Regions from separate parts of the Bittarella sp. HCP28S3_D9 genome, predicted to be linked through region 2. Evidence: riboswitches for the same ligand, from Rfam matches in the RefSeq annotation. Region 2 holds a riboswitch; each other region holds the start of a gene.
The links. A riboswitch is a leader RNA that binds a small molecule or an ion and turns the genes downstream of it on or off. The one in region 2 is predicted to bind cobalamin.
Positions count from the first base shown of each region.

Region 1: linked by a shared signal. The riboswitch ahead of ACTNAU_RS05005 (hypothetical protein) and the one ahead of ACTNAU_RS10430 (immunoglobulin-like domain-containing protein) in region 2 are both predicted to bind cobalamin.
Region 3: linked by a shared signal. The riboswitch ahead of ACTNAU_RS00860 (ribonucleoside triphosphate reductase) and the one ahead of ACTNAU_RS10430 (immunoglobulin-like domain-containing protein) in region 2 are both predicted to bind cobalamin.

Region 1 covers NZ_JBQHTP010000006.1:45,260-52,096, forward strand. The annotation lists gene ACTNAU_RS04980 (hypothetical protein) at 1-152, shown strand, start outside; gene ACTNAU_RS04985 (nuclease-related domain-containing protein) at 106-948, shown strand; gene ACTNAU_RS04990 (EamA family transporter) at 1,141-1,581, opposite strand; tRNA gene ACTNAU_RS04995 (tRNA-Gly) at 1,766-1,839, shown strand; gene ACTNAU_RS05000 (iron chaperone) at 1,953-2,324, opposite strand; cobalamin riboswitch at 2,514-2,719, shown strand; gene ACTNAU_RS05005 (hypothetical protein) at 2,867-5,317, shown strand; gene ACTNAU_RS05010 (DUF4430 domain-containing protein) at 5,415-6,755, shown strand; gene ACTNAU_RS05015 (energy-coupling factor transporter transmembrane component T) at 6,752-6,837, shown strand, end outside.
Region 2 covers NZ_JBQHTP010000020.1:10,233-17,069, forward strand. The annotation lists gene ACTNAU_RS10430 (immunoglobulin-like domain-containing protein) at 1-2,020, opposite strand, end outside; cobalamin riboswitch at 2,164-2,403, opposite strand; gene ACTNAU_RS10435 (MFS transporter) at 2,584-3,090, shown strand; gene ACTNAU_RS10440 (replication-associated recombination protein A) at 3,164-4,447, opposite strand; gene glyA (serine hydroxymethyltransferase) at 4,551-5,807, opposite strand; gene ACTNAU_RS10450 (DUF2752 domain-containing protein) at 6,207-6,632, opposite strand.
Region 3 covers NZ_JBQHTP010000001.1:189,124-195,960, forward strand. The annotation lists gene ACTNAU_RS00860 (ribonucleoside triphosphate reductase) at 1-2,093, opposite strand, end outside; cobalamin riboswitch at 2,230-2,420, opposite strand; gene ACTNAU_RS00865 (Mbeg1-like protein) at 3,202-4,326, opposite strand; gene ACTNAU_RS00870 (putative bifunctional diguanylate cyclase/phosphodiesterase) at 4,580-6,514, shown strand; gene ACTNAU_RS00875 (MFS transporter) at 6,581-6,837, opposite strand, start outside.

The sequences.
Region 1 (6,837 bases), on a different contig from region 2:
CGGCAGCACTGCTTTTCGGCAAAAGCGGAAATGCGGCGAAAAGGGCGATCGAACAGCCGAAACAGCGCGCTGCAGCACAGCAGACAGACGCACAGGGGGGAGCCTATGATATTGCTTTTGGCCGTCGTCGCAACCGCCTTTTTGGCCTGTGAGATCGCGCGAAAAAGATACGAAAAGACGGCGTATTTCAAACAAACCCGCAACCCCTACTGGCGCGTCCGAAGGGACAAGGGGCTGCTTGGCGAGTTTTATACTTACCGGTGCCTGCGGCAACTGCCGGGTTACAAGCGCTTCCTCTTCAACTGCTATTTGCCAAAGCAGGACGGGGGAAAAACAGAGATAGACGTCATTTTCCTCCACGAGTCGGGCATATATGTCTTTGAATCAAAAAACTACAGCGGGTGGATCTTTGGCACCGAAACCAACTCATACTGGACGCAGACCCTGCCCGCGGGGAAGGGCCGTGCAAAAAAAGTTTCATTTCTCAACCCGATCGTGCAGAACAAGGTGCATCTGAAATGGCTGAAGGCGTTTTTACAGGAGGATTTTGTCCCCTTTCTCTCCTATATCGTCTTTAGCGATCGCTGCACATTAAAAGACATCCGCCTGACCAGCCGGGAACACCGCGTCGTCAACCGATACGACGTCCTGTCCGATATAGCCCAGACGGCAAGAGGGCTGGGCAGCCAGCTCAAACCCCAAAAAATCGATGAGCTGTACGACCGGCTGGCCCCACTGGCGCAAGCGGGCGATTCCGAAAAGCGGTCGCACATCGAAAATATACACAAAAAGCACCATTCACCCGCCAGTCCGTCGGCCAATAAAGTCTGCCCGAGATGCGGGGGCAAACTCGTCCTCAGAACGGCCACCAGAGGGGCGCATGCGGGAGAGCAGTTTTGGGGCTGCTCCCATTTCCCCAGGTGCCGATATACGCAAAACGCCGATTGACGGCGGGGGAGGGCGCGGTCCCTCTCTGCCCCCTGGGCGCAGTTTGCGGGGAGAGGGCGCCCCCCTCCAGCGCCCAAAGGGCGCAGAAACAGGCGGGGGAGAAGGCATCCCCTCTCCCCCGCCTGTTGCCGCGGTCCGCTCGCCCGCCTTCGGCGCCCCCGACGGGGTCCGCCCCTCGTCCGCCCGGCCGGATCACAAAATCATGACAAAGGTCCCAGCGGTGATCAGCACCCCGCCCAGGGCGGTCTTCAGGGTGATTTTTTCGTGCAAAAAGACAAAGGCCAGCACCATGGTGATGACCACGCTGAACTTGTCGATGGGCACCACCCGGGAGACCTCCCCCATCTGGATGGCCTTGTAGTAAAACAGCCAGGAGGCCCCGGTGGCCAGCCCCGACAGCACCAAAAAGACCAGGCTGCGCCCGCCGATCTGCCGCAGCCCCGCCTGGGCGCCGGTGAGGAAGACGATCCCCCAGGCCATCACCAGCACCACCGCCGTGCGGATGGCGGTGGCCAGGTTGGAGTCGATCTTCTCAATGCCCACCTTGGCCAAAATCGAGGTGAGGGCGGCAAACACCGCCGACAGCACCGCGTACAAAATCCACACCCGCTTCTCCCCCTTTGCCTCTTTCATCTCGCGACTCCCCTCTTTCTCCCCTCTAAAATAGCACCTTTTTCACCCAAGTACAACGCCCTTTTTTCCACAGTTGTCCCACGCCCTGTCGAAGGGGTGGGGATCGGGAATTTTTTTGTAATTTCTCGCCCGGGGCTTGACGTTTGGGGCCAAGCCGTACTATAATAGTAAAGCACTTACAGGTGCAGGCGTAGTTTAGTGGTAAAACATCAGCTTCCCAAGCTGAGGTTGTGGGTTCGATTCCCATCGCCTGCTCCAAACAAAAAAGCCCTGGCGCGTCTGCGCCGGGGCTTTTTTCTCTACCCCTGCGCGGGTCGTCCTCCCCCCCCCACCCCGGTGGGGGAAACCGGCGCGCAGGGGCAGAGGGCGGTTTACCCCCGCCAAAATTTGGTGCAGTCCCGCTTGTCCTCCCGGTTGAAGCGGATGATCTCCCCCAGCAGCGCAAAGTCCACCGCCTGTCCCCAGGGGATGCGGATGAGCTCCTTGCTGTGGCGGTACCCCGCCCGTTCGATCGCGCCGGAGAAGCGGAGGATTCCGGCCCTCTCCGGGGCGACCGCCAGGTGGGCCTTGGCGGCGCTAAAGCCGATGATGAAGGTGCCGTGGTCGGTGAACATCGGCTGGCTCCAGGCAATTTTGGGGGTCAAGTCGGGAAACGTCTCCCCGACCCAGCGCAGGACCCCGCCGAGGACTGCCCGCTGCTGCACCGTCTCAAGCCCCTCCAGATACGCTGTGAATGCGTCCATTCGTTTCTCCCCCTCCCTTCCTCCTCCTTATTTTTCACAGCCGCCCCGCCGTTATCCAGCCGCCGCCAAAGACCGCCCGCCCAGCGGGGAAAAATGGACCGGCCTTCCCGCGGCCGGGCGCACATCTGCGGCAAAATCCCCCCTTCAATTGACTTGTGGGCCCGGGCCGTGGTATAGTGGTCTCATCAAAATAAAATGGTTTGTTGTGGTCCGCCCCTTCTGGGGCGGAGCAAAAGGGAACACGGTGAAAATCCGTGACAGTCGCCGCTACTGTGAGGATGGCGAAATCCAACGGCAGCTTTGCTGCCGCCACTGGGTCTTTTGGACCTGGGAAGGCGGGTTGGAGAGTAGGGAGACATCCGAGTCAGGAGACCTGCCGCAACAGGGTGTATGAGTAGTTCCGGCCGAGGACAAAAGTGCCAAAACAGGCTGGGCTGCCCTGCGCCCGCCCCTTTTTGCACGAGAGACCGTCGGACGACGGTCTTTTTTTGTTGTCCTCCCCGGCCGCCCATCCCCCGCAACCATCGAGAGGAAGAGAAAAAATGGGAAACATCTCTGTAAAAAAGCGGGCGGCAGCGGCGTTGCTGGCGCTCTGCCTCTGCGCCTCCGGCAGCCTGCCCGCCCTGGCGGCAGAACCGTCGGCGGAACTGGGCTGGCCCCAGTTTTTGGGAGCCGACGGGCTCAAGGGCGTCTCCGACGCCAAGGCCCCCACCACCGCCGCCGAAATCGAGCTCAAGTGGGAGAAGCAGACCGGCGACTCCAGCACCTGGACCGACTCGTCGAGCACCCCCGTCATCCTGGGGAACTACGTCTACTGCTACAGCTTCCAGCGCCTGCGCAAGTACGAGCTGGGCAGCGGCAAGGAGGTGGCCAGCGCCCCGGTCTTCGGCGCGGCCCACAACCAGTACACCATGATCCTGGGCGCGGGGGACGGCAAGATCTTCGTCCCCTGCGAGATCAACAACCTGGACGCCGACGCCACCGGGGTGCAGAAAAACTTCCTGCGCGCCTTTGACGCCGAGACCCTCGAACAGCTCTACGTCACCCAGGAGCTGCCGGGTTCGGCCGTGCAGAGCCCGGTCACCTGCCACGACGGGCGGGTGTTCACCGGCTCCTACCGCACCGGCGGGGTCTACGCCTGTTTTGACACCGCCGACGAAAACCCCGCCAGCTCCACCGAGGTGAAGGCCGCAAACTGGACCGTCGCCTCCCCCTCCGACGCCGGCTTCAACACAAACGGCGTGGCCTTTGCCGGGGACTACGCCCTCTTCACCGACGCCAACTACGCCGGCTCCAGCACCGTCTGGTCGGTCAACTACAAGACCGGCGCGGTGGCCGACACCTTCTCGCTGCCCAGCGGCTACAACGCCCGCTCCACCCCCTTTTACTATGAAAAGGACGGCCGCGTCTACCTCTCCTCCGGCCACCCCACGGCGGGGGCGGCGGTGCGCAGCTACAAGCTGCTCGCCGACGGCAAGCTGGACCAGGCCAGCCTGCGGGAGTGGACGGCCGGCATCTCGGGGGGCGACACCCAGTCCTCCCCGGTCATCTACAACGATCGGCTCTACCTGGCCGGCCAGAGCTTTGGCGCGCAGATGCCGGTCTTTGTCGTCGACACAAACACCATGATCACCCTCTACCAGACCGACGCGGTCAACAGCGCCGGCTCCGCCGCCCTGACCACCGCCTATGCCAGCGCCGAAAACGGCAACCAGGTCTATCTCTACTTCGTGGCCAACGAGTCTTCCGACAACCTCTTCATCTTAAAGGATAAAGAGGGCCAGACCGCGCCCCAGGTGGAGGTGGTCCCGGGCATCGGCCGCCGCCAGTACTGCACCCAGAGCATCGCCATCGCCCCCAACGGCTCGCTGGTCTGGTACAACGACGCTGGCTACCTCTACTGCTACGGCAACAAGGGGGATACCGCCATCACCGCCGCCGACGTGCAGCGCCAGATCGAGCGGCTGCCCGACGCCAGCTCCTACCGCTACGTCAACCTGGCGGAGGCCCGGCGGGTGGAGACCCGCTACCGCGCCCTCTCCGCCGCCGAACAGGCCAAGGTGACAAACCACGGCAAGTTGGAGGAGATCTTGGCCCTCTCCACCGCCGACCCCATCGCCCGCATCAACCAGAGCATCGCCTCTCTCGACCTCCCGTCCCTCACCCTGCAAGACGCGGACAAGGTGAGCGCCCTGCTCTCGGCCTACGAGGCCCTCGCCGCCCAGGAGCAATCGCAGATCGCCGGCGCCGACACCCTGCAAAGGGCGGCGGCCGCCATCGAGGCCCTGCGCCAGGAGGCGATCGTCCAGAAGCTGGACGAGGACATCGCCGCCCTGCCCGCCCTTTCCGCCCTCACCTCCGGCGACCGCGCCGCGGTGGACAGCCTGCAATCGCGCTATGAGGCCCTCCCCGACGCCCAGCGGGAAAAACTGGCCAACTGGCAGCGGCTGGCCGACAGCCGCGCCCGGGTGGCCGCCATCGAGGAGCAGATGGCCGCTGCCGCCCAGTTGATTTCCGACAAACTCGGCGGGGCGGAGATCACCCTGGAGAGCCGCCCCCTCATCCAGGAGCTGGACCGGGCGCTGGAGGGGCTGCTCCCCGCCGACCTGGCCAAAATTTCCGAGATCGAGCAGCACCTGAGCCCGGCCAAGGTGGACCTGGTCAACCTGATGACCGCCCAGCTGCTGATGAAGGACGGACAGCCCATCCCCGTCACCGCCGAAAACGCCGCCGAGCTGCTGGCGATCGCTCGGGAGATCCAGGGCTACCGCGACGGCATCCTGGAAGGGGACCTAAAGTACCTGCAAAACGGCCGGCTGGCCGACGAGGTGGCCCAGCAGGCCGCCGCCCTGCTGGATGAGTCCGGCGCAGAGGGGGGCAATGGCGACGCCAGCGCCAACACCGCCGACGCCTCCGCTCCGGCAGCTCTGCTTGCCGCCGCGCTGGCCGCCCTTTCGCTGGCCCTCGCCTGCAAGCGCCGCCGGCGGGTCTGACCGCCTTATCTGTTCGCACCCACCCGCTGAAAAGGGCGACCGGCCCCGTCGCCGGTCGCCCTTTGCGTGCACGGACCAAACCAAGGGGGAGATGCCGATGAGCACCTGGAAAAAAAGGGCCCGCCTGTGGGCCGTTGTGGGCATTTTTGCCCTCCTCGCCGCGGCGGGGATCTTCAAACTGACCACCATCGAACCGGCCGAACGCGGCGGGGAACTGGGGGCGCAGATCGAGGCCGCCCAGGCCCTTCTCGACGGCGCCCAGGAGGGGAACGCCGCCGGCGAATACTCCTGGAACGCCCTGGGCGCCCTGCGCCATGCGCTGGAGAGCGCCCAGACCCTGGCCCAGAGCGACAGCGCCACCGAGGAGGAGCGGGCAGCCGCCGCCCAGGCCCTGGCGGAGGAGGGTGCCCGCTTTGCCGAGGGCGCCAACCAGACCTGCCTGACCCCGCAGGAGCTGCAGGCCGCCGCCGAGAGCGGCGCGCCCCTGACCCGCACCCTCTCCGTCGAGGGGGCGGGGGAACTGACCTGGTCCCTCCCCTGCGACCAGCTGGGGGAGGCGGCCCCCGTCAACCTGCAGGTGGTCGCCGGCGGGTCGGAGGGCGATGAGATCGCCCAACTGCTGGCAGCGCAGGCGAAAGAGGGCTCTTCCTTTGCCCTCACCCTCGCCTTTTGCCACAACGGGGCCCTGCCGGTGCAGGCCGACCTCTCCCTGAAAACAGGGGGGGAGACGGCCTACGCCGCCCTCTACCGCTACACCGGCGGCGCGCTGGAATACGCCGGCCCGGTGCAGGCGGAGGAGGGGGCCCTCTCCTTCTCCCTGGGGGAGGGGGGGAGCTGGGTCCTCCTCCCCGCGACAGGGGAGGAGGCTCCCGACCAGCCCAGCAGGGAGGGGGAGCAGCCCGAAGCCCCCTCCGCCCCCTCGACCACCCCCGCGGGCGGCAGCTCCTCCACCCCCGCCGGCCCGTCGGGCCCCAGCAGCGCCGGCAGTTCCGCCGGCTCGTCGCAGGGCGCTCCGTCCGGGGGGAACAGCACCCCCCAGACCTCCACCGTCACCGTCTCCATCGTCTGCACCGCCCTGCTGGACAAACTCGACCAGGTGGACGACAACCTCCGCCCCTACATCCCCCAAAACGGGGTCATCCTCCCCCCCACCAAGGTGGAGATCCAGGAGGGGGAGAGCGCCTTTGAGGTGCTCAAGCGGGTGACCCGCAGCCACCGCATCCAGATGGAATTTCAGAGCCAGTCGGGCTATGGCAGCGCCTATATCGAGGGGATCGGCCACCTCTATGAAAAACAGGTGGGCAGCGGCAGCGGGTGGATGTACAAGGTGAACGGCACCTTCCCCAACTACGGGTGTAGCCAGTACCCGCTCAAGGACGGGGACACCCTGGTCTGGTGCTACACCTGCGACTTCGGCAAGGACGTGGGGGGCAGATGAGGGCCCCCCCGCGGGAGGGCGGCTTTGCCCGCTACCACCCCCTGGTCACCTTTGCCTACTTTGCCGCCCTGGTGGTCGCCTC
Region 2 (6,837 bases):
CCGCGCTGTCGGTGGACCACTGGTAACTCATGGCCCTGTTCTCGGGGGTGTCGGCGATCACCCCCGCCTTGATCAGGTCGCTGACATCCTTGAGCTGAATGTCGAATTCCAGCGCCTGGGGGTCGATTTCGGTCAGCCCCAGGCTGCTCATCTCGGTAAAGCCGTCGAGGGTGACCCCCGCCAGCGCCGCATCGACGGCCGTCTGGGCGGCGTCGTGCTCCTGCTGGGTGACGGCGGGGACCGTGAGGGGAATCTCCACCGTCCGCTTGGTGACCGAGCCGGAGGTGTAACTGTCCTTGTCGATGGTGAGGGTCAGCTTGACGGTGGCGTCGAGCTCGCCGTAGGCGGGCCGGTTGACCTTCACCGAGCTGGAGCCGTAGGAGGGCGGATCGATAACAGCGGTGTTGTCACTCGCCCACTTCAGCGCGACGTCGCTATACCCGCTCACCCCATAGGAGGAGAGGGTCTTTTGCAGTTTCAGCGGGCCCACCACGTGGTCGGCGTCGGCATTGTCCAGGCCGATGAGGGCAAATCCGTCCGCCCCGCCAAAGAGGGCGGCGGCGCCGTCGATCTGCTCCTGGGTGGTCTTTGTGTGCGCCGGCACGGTGACCAGAACGGTCTTTTCGCAAAAGACGCCGGGGACACTCGCCTTGGAGAAGCGGAAGGTGACCTCTCCCTGCACCTTTTCGTCGGTGAAGGTGACCTTCCCATTTTCATCGCCCGCCGCAGCGGAGATGTTGGCGTTGCCGCTGGAGACCACCTCGACCAAAATGTCGGTGCGGTCCATCCGCAACTGCCAGGTGGTCTCAATATTGTCCACCGGCACGTCGTTGTAATCGCTGTCCCAATCGGTCTCCCGCACATAGAGGCCGGTGGTCGCGGAGAGGCTCACCCCGTCCACCGCGGCCTGGATCTCGGCGCGCACCTCGTCGGCGGTGACGGCCTTGACGGTGACCGAAAAGACCTTGGTGTCGCTCGCGTTGCCGCGGGAGATGGTGGCGGTAAGGGTGAGGGTCACATCCACCCCGTCGGTGGGGCGGGTGAGCTTGCCGTTGTCGCCGAGAACCGCTTGATTGTCGCTCTGCCAGGCGATGCTGGTCCCGGCGCTGCCGGCGGTGGGCAGGGTCAAATCGCCCTTCACCGCCGAGAGGTCGCCCAGATCCAGCTCGCCTTTGGCCTTGGCCACCGCCTCGGCGTCGGTGTAGGTCACCTCGGTGACCGTCAGCTCGGCATAGGGGCGGCTGATGTCGATAGCCGGATTCCCCTTGCTGTCGTACCAACTGCTCTTGCGGACAGCGGAGAGGGTGTACAGGCCCGCCTCGTCAAAGGTGAGGGAGGCGACGCCGTTTTCGTCGGTGGTGCCCACCTCGGCCTCTGCCCCGCCGTCTTTAGAGGCGAGGATGGTGGCCCCCTTGACCGGCGACGCCGCGGCGGCATTCATCCCCGCGGTGCCCATGAGGGTGACCGAGACGGGTTCGCCGGTGTTGGCCGTCAGGCTATCACCGGCAAAATAGGTGTAGAGGCTGCCGGCGTATGCACTGTACCAGAGGTCGTATAGGGTGACCTCGTCGCCATTTGCCAGGGGGCAGCCGTCGATGAGGTAGCCGGTGCCGTCCTTTGCGGGATAGGCGTCGTTGACCATGTACATGAAATAGACATCGGTCGGGGCGTCGGCGTTGGTGTCCAAAAAGTCCTGCAAAAAGCCGGGAGTGGCGTCGATAACGTCCGCCGGGTTCAGGCCGTTGTCCACGCAGTACTGCGCCAGCAGGTGCAGGGGGGTGTAAAAACCGGGGTCCTTGTCCGCCCAGGCCGTGAGGCCGTATTCGGGCAGGGATTTGTAGGTGTCGGGCAGGGTGACGGCCGTCGGCTCAACCGCCGTAAAGCCGTACCCCTCGACCCGCAGGGTGGTGCTAATCCCGGCGCCGCCCCGAGGGGCGCCGGCCGCGGCATAGGCCGGGGTCAGCAGGGCGCCCAGCGCCAGGCAGAGCGCCAGGACCAAGCTTGTCAGTCGTTTTGTCATTGTCTCTCTCCTTTTTTGTTCCCTTCGGGGGAAAAAGGAAAGGGCCCGCCGAAACTCGGCGGGCCCCAAAGAGCGTACAAACATGATTGGGGGGCCAGGACATGCCCCCGCGCACTATTGTACCGTCTTTTCCTCACCGAAAGATAGGTTCCAATGCGCCGGCGGATATCCTGACTTGAGGCTGCGGGCGGCCTGTTGGCCGCCACTCCTCCCCCCGCCCTTCCCAGCGCGCGCCCAGAACGCGCGCCAGTGGTTGCGGGGTTCGTCCCCTCTCACAGTAGAGTGAGCTGCTGCGGATTTGCACCGCATTCCCCGTCCGGCGGCAGGGCTTTTGCCCGCCGCCTCCACAGCCAAAAGGCTGTACCGACACCCCTATGATACAGGCATTTTTTGGAATTGTCAATGCCTGACCAAGCGATTTTTCCCCCTTTCGGCAGGGGGCGGCCTCCCCGCAAAATCGACGGCCTTCCTTGTTTTGCGGCCGGTTTCATGGTATGATAAAAAATATCGATCCCGGCGAGCAAGGGGCGCCGACTTGAAACGAAAAAGGAGCGATCTCCCCCATGGGAATTTTTGTTGCAATAGCCATCCTCTTCATTTTGATCTCCTGCGTCCTCTTTTTGGTGCGCACCCCGCTGGCCCAGTGGGGCAGTTGGCAGTGGATCTTCCTGGCCTTCAGCGTGCTGCTGCTGCTCTTCTTTGTGGCCATGGTCTGGTACTCCATCCAGACCCACCGGGAGCGCAAGGAGGAGAAGGCCGAGCGGGCCCAGCAGGAGCGGGAGGCCCGCCGCCGGCAGGCCGCCATCACCTACGACGACCTGGACATCCTCCCCGAGGAGGAGCGGGAGGAACCCGACGACTTTGACTACGAGGGGTACAGCCAGGTCGAGGAGGGTGAGATCGTCTACATCGACGGCAAGGTGATGATCGCCGGTTCGGAAGAGGCCAACGCCGCGGTGGCCGCCCTCAAGGCCGAGAAGGAGGAGGCCCGCCGCCGGGACGCCGAGGAGAAAGCCCGCCTCAAGGCCGAGGAAGAGGCCCGCCAAAAGGGCGAAGATCCCCAGGAATGACCCCGTTTTTCGGCAGCCAAAAGCCGCCCCCGCCGCGCGTTGCGGCGGGGGCGGCTTTTTTGCTGGAAAGGGGCTACTTCTCCCCCTCCTTGTGGCGGGCCTTGATCCCGTCCCAGTAGGCCTTGGCGGCCTGCTCGGTCTTGTTGGGGCCGTACTGGTAGTAGACCCGGCCGCGCAGGCTGTCGGGCAGGTACTGCTGGGCCACATAGTGGTCGGGGTAGTCGTGGGGCAGGCGGTAGCTGAGCCCGCGGCCCATCTTGGCCGCCCCGCCGTAGTGGGCGTCTTTGATGGAGGCGGGCACGTCGGAGTAGCGGCCCGCCTCCACGTCGGCCATGGCGGCGGCGATGGCCAGGTTGGCCGAGTTGGATTTGGGGGCGGTGGCCATGAGGATGGCGGCCTGGGCCAGGGGGATGCGCCCCTCGGGCAGCCCCAGTTGCAGGGCGCTGTCGACGCAGGCCTTGACGATGGCCACACACTGGGGGTAGGCCAGACCCACGTCCTCGCTGGCGATCACCAGCAGCCGCCGGCAGGCCGAGGGCAGGTCCCCCGCCGCCAGCAGCCGGGCCAGGTAGTGGACGGCCGCGTCCGGGTCGGACCCGCGGATCGACTTTTGCAGAGCGCTCATCACGTCGTAGTGGGCGTCGCCGTCCCGGTCGTAGCGCATGGCCGAGCGCTGGGCCACCTGCATCGCCCGCTCCAGGGTGATGGTCTTTTCCTCCCCGCCCTCGTCAAAGCCGGTGCCGTTGCAGCACAGCTCCACCGCGTTGAGGGACTTGCGCACATCCCCCCCGCAGCTCTGGGCGATGTAGTCGGCCACCTCGTCGGGGCAGTGGATGGGGTAGCCCATCTCCCCCGCCATCTTCTCAAAGGCGCGCAGCACCGCCCGCTTGACCTCCTGTGGCTCCACCGGCCGGAACTCGAAGATGGTGGAGCGGCTGAGAATGGCGTTGTAGACGTAAAAATAGGGGTTTTCGGTTGTGGAGGCGATGAGGGTGATGGAGCCGTCCTCCAAAAATTCCAGCAGGGTCTGCTGTTGCTTTTTGTTCAGGTACTGGATCTCGTCCAGGTAGAGGAGAATCCCCCCCGCGCCGGAGAAGGTGTCCAGCTCGGCGATGATCTGCTTGATGTCGGCGGTGGAGGCGGTGGTGCCGTTGAGGCGGTGGAGTTCCTTCCCCGCCTGCTTGGCCACGATGCGGGCCACGGTGGTCTTCCCCACCCCCGAAGGGCCGTAAAAGATCATGTTGGGGATCTGCCCCGAGTCGGCGATGTTGCGAAAGACCGAGCCGGGGGCCAGCAGGTGTTGCTGGCCCACCACCTCGTCGAGGGTCTGGGGGCGAATGCGGTCGGCCAAGGGCATGGCGGTCTCCTCCTGTTTTTTGCAAAGTGAAGTCAAAACAGATGGGCCGGCGGGCTTCTCCCCGCCGGCCCATCTGCTATTGTAACACAGTCTCCCCTGTTTTTTAGAGGTAGAGGGGATATTTTTCGCACAGGGCCCCCACCCGCTGGCGGATGGCGTCGGCCTGGCCCGCAAAGTCGGCGGCGGCCAGGTAGATGAGCTCGGCGATCTCGGTCATGTCCGCTTCCTTGAGGCCGCGGGTGGTGACCGCCGGGCTGCCGGCGCGGATGCCGCTGGTGACAAAGGTGCTCTTGGGGTCAAAGGGGATGGCGTTTTTGTTGACGGTGATGTAGACCTCGTCCAGCCGGCGCTCAAACTCCTTGCCGGTGAGGTCGAAGTTCTGCAGGTCCACCAGCACCAGGTGGTTGTCAGTGCCGCCGGAGACCAGGCGGAATCCCCGCTCGGTGAGGCCGGCGGCCAGGGCGGCGGCGTTTTTCACCACCTGGCGCTGGTAGTCCTTGAAGGCGGGCTGCAGCGCCTCGCCAAAGCAGACGGCCTTGGCAGCGATGATGTGTTCCAGCGGGCCGCCCTGGGTGCCGGGGAAGATGGCCTTGTCGATTTTTTTGCCCAACTCGGGGTCGTTGGAGAGGATGAGGCCGCCCCGGGGACCCCGCAGGGTCTTGTGGGTGGTGGTGGTGACCACGTCGGCCCAGGGCAGGGGGGAGGGGTGCTCCCCGGCGGCCACCAGCCCGGCGATGTGGGCCATGTCCACCATCAGCAGGGCGCCGCACTCCTTGGCGATCCCCGCAAGGGTCTCAAAGTCGATGGTGCGGGGGTAGGCGCTGGCCCCGGCCACGATCAGTTTGGGCCGCCACTCCAGCGCCTGGGCGCGCAGGGCGTCGTAGTCGATCTGCTCGTCCTCGCGGGTGACCCCGTAGGAGGCAAACTGAAAGTATTTTCCCGACATGTTCACCGGGCTGCCGTGGGTCAGGTGCCCGCCGTCGGCCAGGGACATCCCCAGCACCTTGTCGCCGGGGGCGAGGAGGGCGAAGTAGACGGCCATGTTGGCCTGGGCGCCCGAGTGGGGCTGTACGTTGGCCCACTGGCAGTCAAAGAGCGCCTTGGCCCGGTCGATGGCCAGGGTCTCCACCATGTCGATGTACTCGCAGCCGCCGTAGTAGCGCTTGCCGGGGTAGCCCTCGGCGTACTTGTTGGTGAGGATGCTCCCCATGGCGGCCATCACCGCCGGCGAGACGATGTTCTCGGAGGCGATCAGCTCCAAATTGCGGCGCTGGCGGGCCAGCTCCAGCCCCATGGCCTTGGCCAGCTCGGGATCGGTCTTTCCCACAAAGCCGATGGTGTCCATCATATCTGCAAACATAGTTCTTCCCTCCTATTTTCCAAGCCGCAAACCGGGGCCGCGGCCGCATTATCAACCAGTATACCCCGATTTCCCCAAAAGCACAAGGCGGCGCACAGACCGCCGGGCCTCTCACCGGGCGCCGTTTGCCCAAAGTGGGGCGGATGCGGCCAGAACCGCCCCCGCCCCATCCGCCGTCCCCCCGCAGAGTGAGGGCGCACGGCCGCAAAGGGAAGGGGCGGGGCCGGCAAAACCGCACAGACAGGCAGAGGATGTCCCCTACGCCCGTGCCATCGCCACGGCGCACAGACCGGCGCGGCCACAGCCGCCTGATGGGGCCCCCTTCTGCCGTCCGGCTGCGCTTTCCACCCCCTTTCACCGGGGAAGCGAAAGGGCGGGACAACAGGTGCCGCGGGGGCCCTAGCGGCCGACGAGCATTTGAAAGAGGGGGGCGCTCTCGTTCCAGACCAGGGGGTAGGTGTGGGGAAAATAGAGGGCCATGCGCACCACGTAGATCAGCAGCACCCCCACCATCATCGCCCCGTAGGGCCAGACCTGGGTGTGCCAGGTCTTTTTGAGGAGAAGGGAGAGCAGGGCAAACCCCGCCGTCAGGGCCACCAGATAGATGGCCGGGTTGAGGGCGAAGGCACCGGCAAAGTCCAGCTGCAACAGGCAGATCCCGGCGCGGGTGAGGCCACAGCCGGGGCAGGGCACCCCGGTGATCGCATAGAAGGGGCACTGGTAGTGGCCGGTGAGGATCAGCACCACCTCCACCGCAAAGAGGGCGACGATGAGCCAGACCAGCCAGCGGTTTTTGGGGCGGAGGGCGGATGGGACACGGTTCACGGACAGACCTCCTCTCCTTCGTTTTTCCGGGCCGCCCAGCACAGAGCAGCGGGCGGCCGATTTTTTTATTTTACCATGAAACGGCCCCGCTGGCAAAGGGGCGCGGCGGGTTTCCAGCAGGGCAAAAATCGGCGAGGGACCCGGCTGCTTACCGGGCGGCAGGGCTTTTCTCTGCCAACTGTGGGTGGATAAAGTATCCTTTCAA
Region 3 (6,837 bases), on a different contig from region 2:
GCCGCCCCGGAGAGCTCGCTCTCTTTGATGACGTACTTGACCCGCTGGCGGTACTCCTCCTTCTTGCCCTTGTGGAAGTTCTGCACCGGGCGGAGGTAGCCCACCACCCGGCTCCACACCTCGGTGGCGGCGCCGCAGTCGGGGCAGCTGTACACCTCGCCGCTGATGTAGCCGTGCTCGGGGCAGACCGAGAAGGTGGGGGTCAGGGAGAGGTAGGGCAGCTTGTAGTTGGTAAAGGCCTTTTGCAGCAGGGCCTTGGCCACCTCGATGTCCCGGATCTGCTCGCCCAGGTAGAGGTGGAGCACCGTGCCGCCGGTGTACATGCACTGCAGGTCGTCCTGCAGGTCGAGGGTCTCGAAGATGTCGTCGGTGTAGCCCACCGGCAGCTGGGTGGAATTGGTGTAGTAGGGCACCTCCTCCCCGGCGGTGAGGATGTCGGGGTAGCGGTCCCGGTCGAGCTGGGCCAGGCGGTAGCTGGTCCCCTCGGCGGGGGTGGCCTCCAGGTTGTAGACGTGGCCGGTCTCCTCCTGGAAGCGGGTGATGACCTCCCGCATGTGGCCCAGCACCCGCAGGGCGAACTGCTGGCCCTCGGGGGCGGTGATCTCGCAGCCCAGGAAGTTGCGACAGGCCTCGTTCATCCCCACCAGGCCGATGGTGTTGAAGTGGTTGAACCAGTAGGAGCCGGTGCGAGCCTTGACCTCTTTGAGGTAGTGGGCCGAGTAGGGGTACATCCCGTTTTCGGTCTGCTTTTCAATGGTCTTGCGCTTGATCTCCAGGCTGTTCTTGGCCAGTTCCAGCAGCCCGTCCAGCCGCTGCATCAGGTCCTCCTCGTCCTGGGCCAGGTAGCACAGCCGGGGCAGGTTGAGGGTGACCACCCCAATGGAGCCGGTCATGGGGTTGGAGCCGAAGAGGCCGCCGCCCCGCTTGCGCAGCTCGCTGGTGTCAAGGCGCAGCCGGCAGCACATGGAGAGGGCGTCCTCGGGGGAGAGGTCGGAGTTGATGTAGTTGGAGAAGTAGGGGATGCCGTACTTGCAGGTGATCTCCATGAACTTGTCCACCACCGGGCTCTGCCAGTCAAACTCCTTGGTGACGTTGATGGTGGGGATGGGGAAGGTGAAGACCCGGCCGTGGCGGTCCCCCTCCATCATCACGTCGCAGAAGGCGGTGTTGAGCAGGTCCATCTCGGCCTGAAAGTCGCCGTAGCAGGCGTCCATGGGCTGGCCGCCGATGACCACGCACTCGTCCTTGAGGGTGGAGGGGACCACGATGTCGAAGGTCAGGTTGGAGAAGGGGCACTGAAAGCCCACCCGGGTGGGGACGTTGAGGTTGAAGATGAACTCCTGCAGCGCCTGTTTCACCGAGGCGTAGTCCATGTGGTCGTAGCGGATAAAGGGGGCGCAGTAGGTGTCAAAGGAGGACCAGGCCTGGGCGCCGGCCGACTCGCCCTGGGTGGTGAAGGTGGAGTTGACGATCTGCCCCAAAAAGGAGCGCAGGTGCTTGGCCGGGCCGCTCTCCACCTTTCCGGGCACCCCGCCAAAGCCCTGCATCAGCAGCTGGCGCAGGTCCCATCCGGCGCAGTAGGGGCCGAAAAAGCCCAGGTCGTGCAGGTGCAGGTCCCCCGAGGTGTGGGCGCGGCGGATCTCCTCGGGATAGATCTCGTGGAGCCAGTACTGCTTGGTAAAGGCCTCGCGGATGTAGTTGTTCATCCCGTTGATGGACTTTTGGGTGTTGGCGTTCTCCTGGATCTTCCAGTCCATGTCGTCCAGGTACTGGGAGAACATGTCGATGGTAGCGCCGATGAGGGCGTTGGCCTCCCGCGCGCCCTGGCGCTTCTCCCGGTAGAGGATGTAGGCCTTGGCGGTGCGGGCGTGGCGGTTTTCGATGAGGACCTTTTCCACCATGTCCTGCACCTCCTCCACGTCCAGCACGCCGGTGCGGGACGTGGCCATCTCCACCACCTGGCGGGAGAGCTCCTCCGCCCGCTGCCAGTCGTCTCCCCCTACGGCGGCGGCCGCCTTGAAGATGGCCCAGGTGATCTTCTCCGGATCAAAGGGGACAATGTCCCCGCTGCGCTTGCGAATCGACTCGATCATCGTATTGTGTCCTCCCATCAAAGTGGTTTCAGAAAACCGCTGGAGACGCCCAGAGCGCTGAAAAGCCCCTGCCGGCCAAAGGGCAGGGGCGCGACAAAGGTCACTCACCAGAGCCCGCTTGACGCCATACACCGTGGCAGCGCGCGCACAGCGGGCAGGTATTCCGGCTCGGATTCCACGCGCGCCCCGCCTTCCCAGCTCCCGGGGAGCCAGTGGCAGTTGGGGCGCGCTCTCTCCTTACGGCGGCGGGACCGCGCGGGCTTTTCACCCGTCTTCCCTGTTGCCGCCCGGCCCGATGACAGGCCGGGCACCCGCGTGCTTTCGTTTCCATATCTAGTTTGATTCTGAAACAGATTGGTCAAATCATACTACATCTTGTGCACCCAGTCAACCGTCATTTCGCCGATATTGCGGCGATAAAGTGCCACAACAAGCGCGTTTTGAGAGGGGGCCCGAAGCGCCGAGGCGCATGGAGAAGCCCTCGACGGGGTTTGGGCAGAGCGTCGGGGGGAAAGGCCCATTTCACCCCGCCCCAACCAGGGGGCAGCCGCTTCCCTCCCACAGGGGCGCCGGGTGGACCCCCCGCCCGGCGGAAAAGGGAAAACGGGTGCAGGGGCCGGGCGGGCCGCCAGATGACAGGAGAATCCGCCGCCTGCAACCCAAAGAGCCGAAAGGCCCCGCCGGTCTTTGGGTGCGATCTCCCCTTCGCGCCTCCCACAAAAGGAGACGGACACCCGCCTCCGCTCCGCCGGCCCTCTTGAAAGAGAAGACCGACGCCCCCTGCAGGGAAGCAAGCCCCCCTTCCCGGCGGCGACAGGGGACCGAGCCGCAGACGACCCCGCTCCCCGCCCCGGGGCAAGAGGGTCCCCTACTCCAGACGCCGCTCCGGCCCACGCCCCGGAGCGGATGGTATGGAAGTTCTCCCGGCAGAAAAGGGAAAACGGGTGCAGGGGCCGGGCGGGCCGTCAGATGACAGGAGGAGCTGTCGCCCCTCCGCCCTGGCCCCCTTGACAGAGAAGTCCGCCGCCCCCGCCGGCCGCAGAGGCGACTGCAAGGGCCTTTGCTCCCCGGCGGTGGCAGGGGATCCCCGCCCCGGGGCGAGGGTCCCCTACTCCAGACGCCGCTCCGGCCCCTCGCCCCGAGGGTGGGCGGTACGCAGGTTCTCCCGCGCCGAGCGAAAGAGGCCGCCCATCACCTGGCCCATCAGGCGGCGGGTGTCCTCATCCACATTTTTGAGGGACTGCAGCACCGCCCCGGCGCTGTGCAGCCAGTCGCCGGAGAGCTCGCCCACCGTCTTGGCCTGGGTGCCCGCCAGCAGCTGGTAGAGGGTGTCAAAGAAGGTGGCCCGCTCCTCCCTGCTCATCCCGGCCACCCAGTCCTTGAGGGTCTTGTCGATGAACTTGCTGCTGGCGCTCACCTCGTCGAGGCAGACAAAGCCGGGGCCCTTCACCTCCCAGGAGTAGAGGTCGTGCTGCATCAGCCCCACCTGGCCGCTGTGGACCACCGTGTAGGCCTCCTCGTGTTCCAGCAACATCCCCACCACCGAGGACTGGGGCAGGTAGGTGTGCACCCGCTCCCGCACCGCCCGGTAGCCCGGGCCCTCCAGCACCCCGCCGTCAAAGCCGGGGCCGTCGTTGTTCTGCACCCAGAGCAGCCGCTCTTGCACTGGGGCCGGGGCGAAGGCGGCGGCGTAGACGGCCAGGTTGCCCCCCTTGGAGTGGCCCCCCACCCGCCAGGTCGCCGGCCCCCGCTCCACCGCTTGGCAGAGGTAGGAGACCGCCTCCCTCTGGGCGGGCACCGGGGTGGCAAAGCCCATGTTAAAGTCCTCTTTCCAGCCCACCAGGGTGTTGTCGGTCCCCCGGAAGGCGGCGAATCCGGTGCCGTCGCCGGGCAGGGCGCAGAGGGCGGAAAACTGCTTTTGCTCGTCGGCGTCCACGTCGTTGACATAGCCCCAAAGGGGCATCTCGCCAAAGCGGGCGCTGGCAGCCAGGGCCCGCAGCAGGTCGCGGTCGCGCGCCCACATGGCCTCCGTCTGGCGGGCAAAGGCCGGGGAGAGGAGCCGCTCCGCCGCCCGGCGCAGGGGAATCGCTCCCCCCTCCCCCAGCGGGGGGACCACCCCGTCAAAGGGGACGTAGGACAGCCGGCAGAGGATGAGGTCGTCCACGCAGGTAAAGGGCGCCTGGTCAAAGCGCAGGTCGCCCCGCCATTCCAGATAGTCAAAGATGTTGGCCAATGTATCCACCCTCCCCGCGCCCCACGCCACATCTCTCTCCGGCGCGGGGCGCGCTTTCTGCCTTTCATTATACCCCTTTTGGCGCCCTTTTCCAAACAGAGGGGCGGCGGGGGGAGGACGGCAGTGGATTTTCATTGCCTTTTTTGCAGTTTTCGACTATGATGAACGTATCTTTACAGTTTTGACATATTTTATCCTTTGATTTTTGATTCTTGATTTTATTCTTTGCCCTGCGGGGCGGCGGAGGGATCACATGCGCTGGGACATCGCGCCGGAATGCGTTTCGGCAGTCATACTGCTCATCATCTGGGGGTATTCCCGCCGGGGCAGCCCGCTGCCCAGCTTAAAAAACCGGGTGTTTCAGGGCTGCCTGATCGTCACCTTTTTGGCGGTGTCCACCAACATCCTCTCTACCCTGCTGCTGATGCGCCCCGACCTGGTCCCCCAGTGGCTGGTCTGGGGGGTGACCACCCTCTATTTTGTCTGCACCCCCTTGATGGGGCTGGCCTATTTCCTCTACTCGGCCGCCATCCTCTGCAAGGGGCAGCCCATGTTGCGCTGGGTCTTTGCCGGGGGAATCGCCCCCGGCGCCCTCTACGCCCTGCTGGCCCTGGCCGACCCCCTCACCGGCAAGCTCTTCTCCATCACCCCCGAGGGCGGCTACCGGCAGGGGGAGTGGATCGCCCTGACCTACCTGCTCTTTTACGCCTACTGCGCCGCCAGCATCCTGCTGGTGCTGCGCTTTCGCCGGGCGGTGGAGCGCTCGACGAGGACCATCCTCCTCTCCTTCCCGGCGGTGGCCTTCGTCGTCATTTTGGTGCAGCAGTTCTACCCCACCGTCATCCTATCGGGCTCGGCGGCGGCCTGCGCCCTGCTCATCATCTACCTGCACCTGCAGAACAAACAGATGTCTCTGGACTCCCTCACCGGCGCGCCCAACCGGCAGGAGCTGGTCAACCTCATCGACCTGCTCCTCTTTGAAAAGCGGCTGCCCACCTTCACGGTGGCGGTCCTCTCCCTGCGGGACTTCAAACAGATCAACAGCCGCTTCGGCCAGTCGGTGGGGGACCTCTTTTTAAAAGAAGTCTGCGGCTGGCTGCAGCGGCTGGCGGGGGAGAAAAACGTCTTTCGCTTCGGCGGGGACGAGTTCGCCGTCCTCATCCGCGACGGCGGGCGGGAGGAGGTGGGCCGGGTGCTGGGGGCCATTCGGGAGCGGATGGCCCTGCCCTGGCGGGCGGGCAACTACCTGCGCCCCCTGTCCTGGGCCATGGGGGTGGTGCAGTACCCCAACAGCGCCGACACCGCCGAGGGGTTGGCCGGCGGGATCGCCTACGCCGTCTCCCAGGCCAAGCGCCGGCCCGGCCGCAACATCTGCTACTGCGGGCCCGCCATGCTGGGGGAGATCCGCCGCCGGGAGCAGGTGTTGCAGGCGGTGAAGCGGGCCTGTTCCCAGGGTGCTTTCTCCCTGCGCTACCAGCCCATCTACGACGTGTCCAGCGGCCGCTTTCTCTACGCCGAGTCGCTGATGCGCATCGAGGGCACCCCCGCCGACCCGGTCTCGCCGGCGGAGTTCATCCCCCTGGCCGAGGAGACCGGCGACATTGTGGAGCTGACCTACCAGGTGTTGGAGCGGGTCTGCCGCTACCTGCTCTCCCTCGGGGAGCGGGGCATCTCGGTGGAGGGGGTGCACGTCAACTTCTCGGCGGTGATGTTCGGGCAGCCGGGGGTGGTGGAGCGGGTGCGCCGGATCATCGGGGACAGCGGCGTCCCCTTCTCCCAGATCGTGATCGAGTTCACCGAGACCGCCCTGGCCGAAACGCCGGAGCTGGTGGGCGAATTCGCCCGGGAGATGCGGCAGATGGGCATCCGCCTGGGGCTGGATGACTTTGGCACCGGCTACTCCAACTTGAGCTCGGTGCTGGCCCTCCCCTTCGACACCGTCAAACTGGACAAGAGTCTCGTCTGGGCGGCAGTGGAACAGGAGAACACCGCCGTCATGGTCCGGGCCCTGACTGAAATTTTTCACCGCATGGGAATGCGGGTGTTGGCCGAAGGGGTGGAGGACGAGGTGCAAAACCGCTTTGTCCTCGACTGCGGCATCGAGCTGATCCAGGGCTTCCTCTACGCCCGCCCCCTCCCCGGGGAGGAGGCCGCCGCCCTCCTGGCCGCCGAACCCCCCGCCCGCTAAAAACAGCTTCAAGAGCGAGAGCGCCCGCCCCCTGTAAAAGGGGGGCGGGCGCTCTTTTCTGCGCGCTTATCGGCGGGGCGGCCGTTCCTCCAGGGCCCAGATGGCCCGGGAGCGGCGAAAGAGGAGGCAGGTGCCCACCCCCAGCGCCGCCAGGAAGAAAAAGAGGAGGGCGGCCCCCGCGCCCTTCCCCTCGCCAAAGAGAATATGCAGGGGGCTGCCGGCGGGCTGGGCGGCCATCAGGGGCTCGCAGACCCCGTCCACCAGGGCGCCCCCGGCCAGATAGCCCAGGGGGATGGTGAAGAACTGCAGGGCGTTTCGCACCG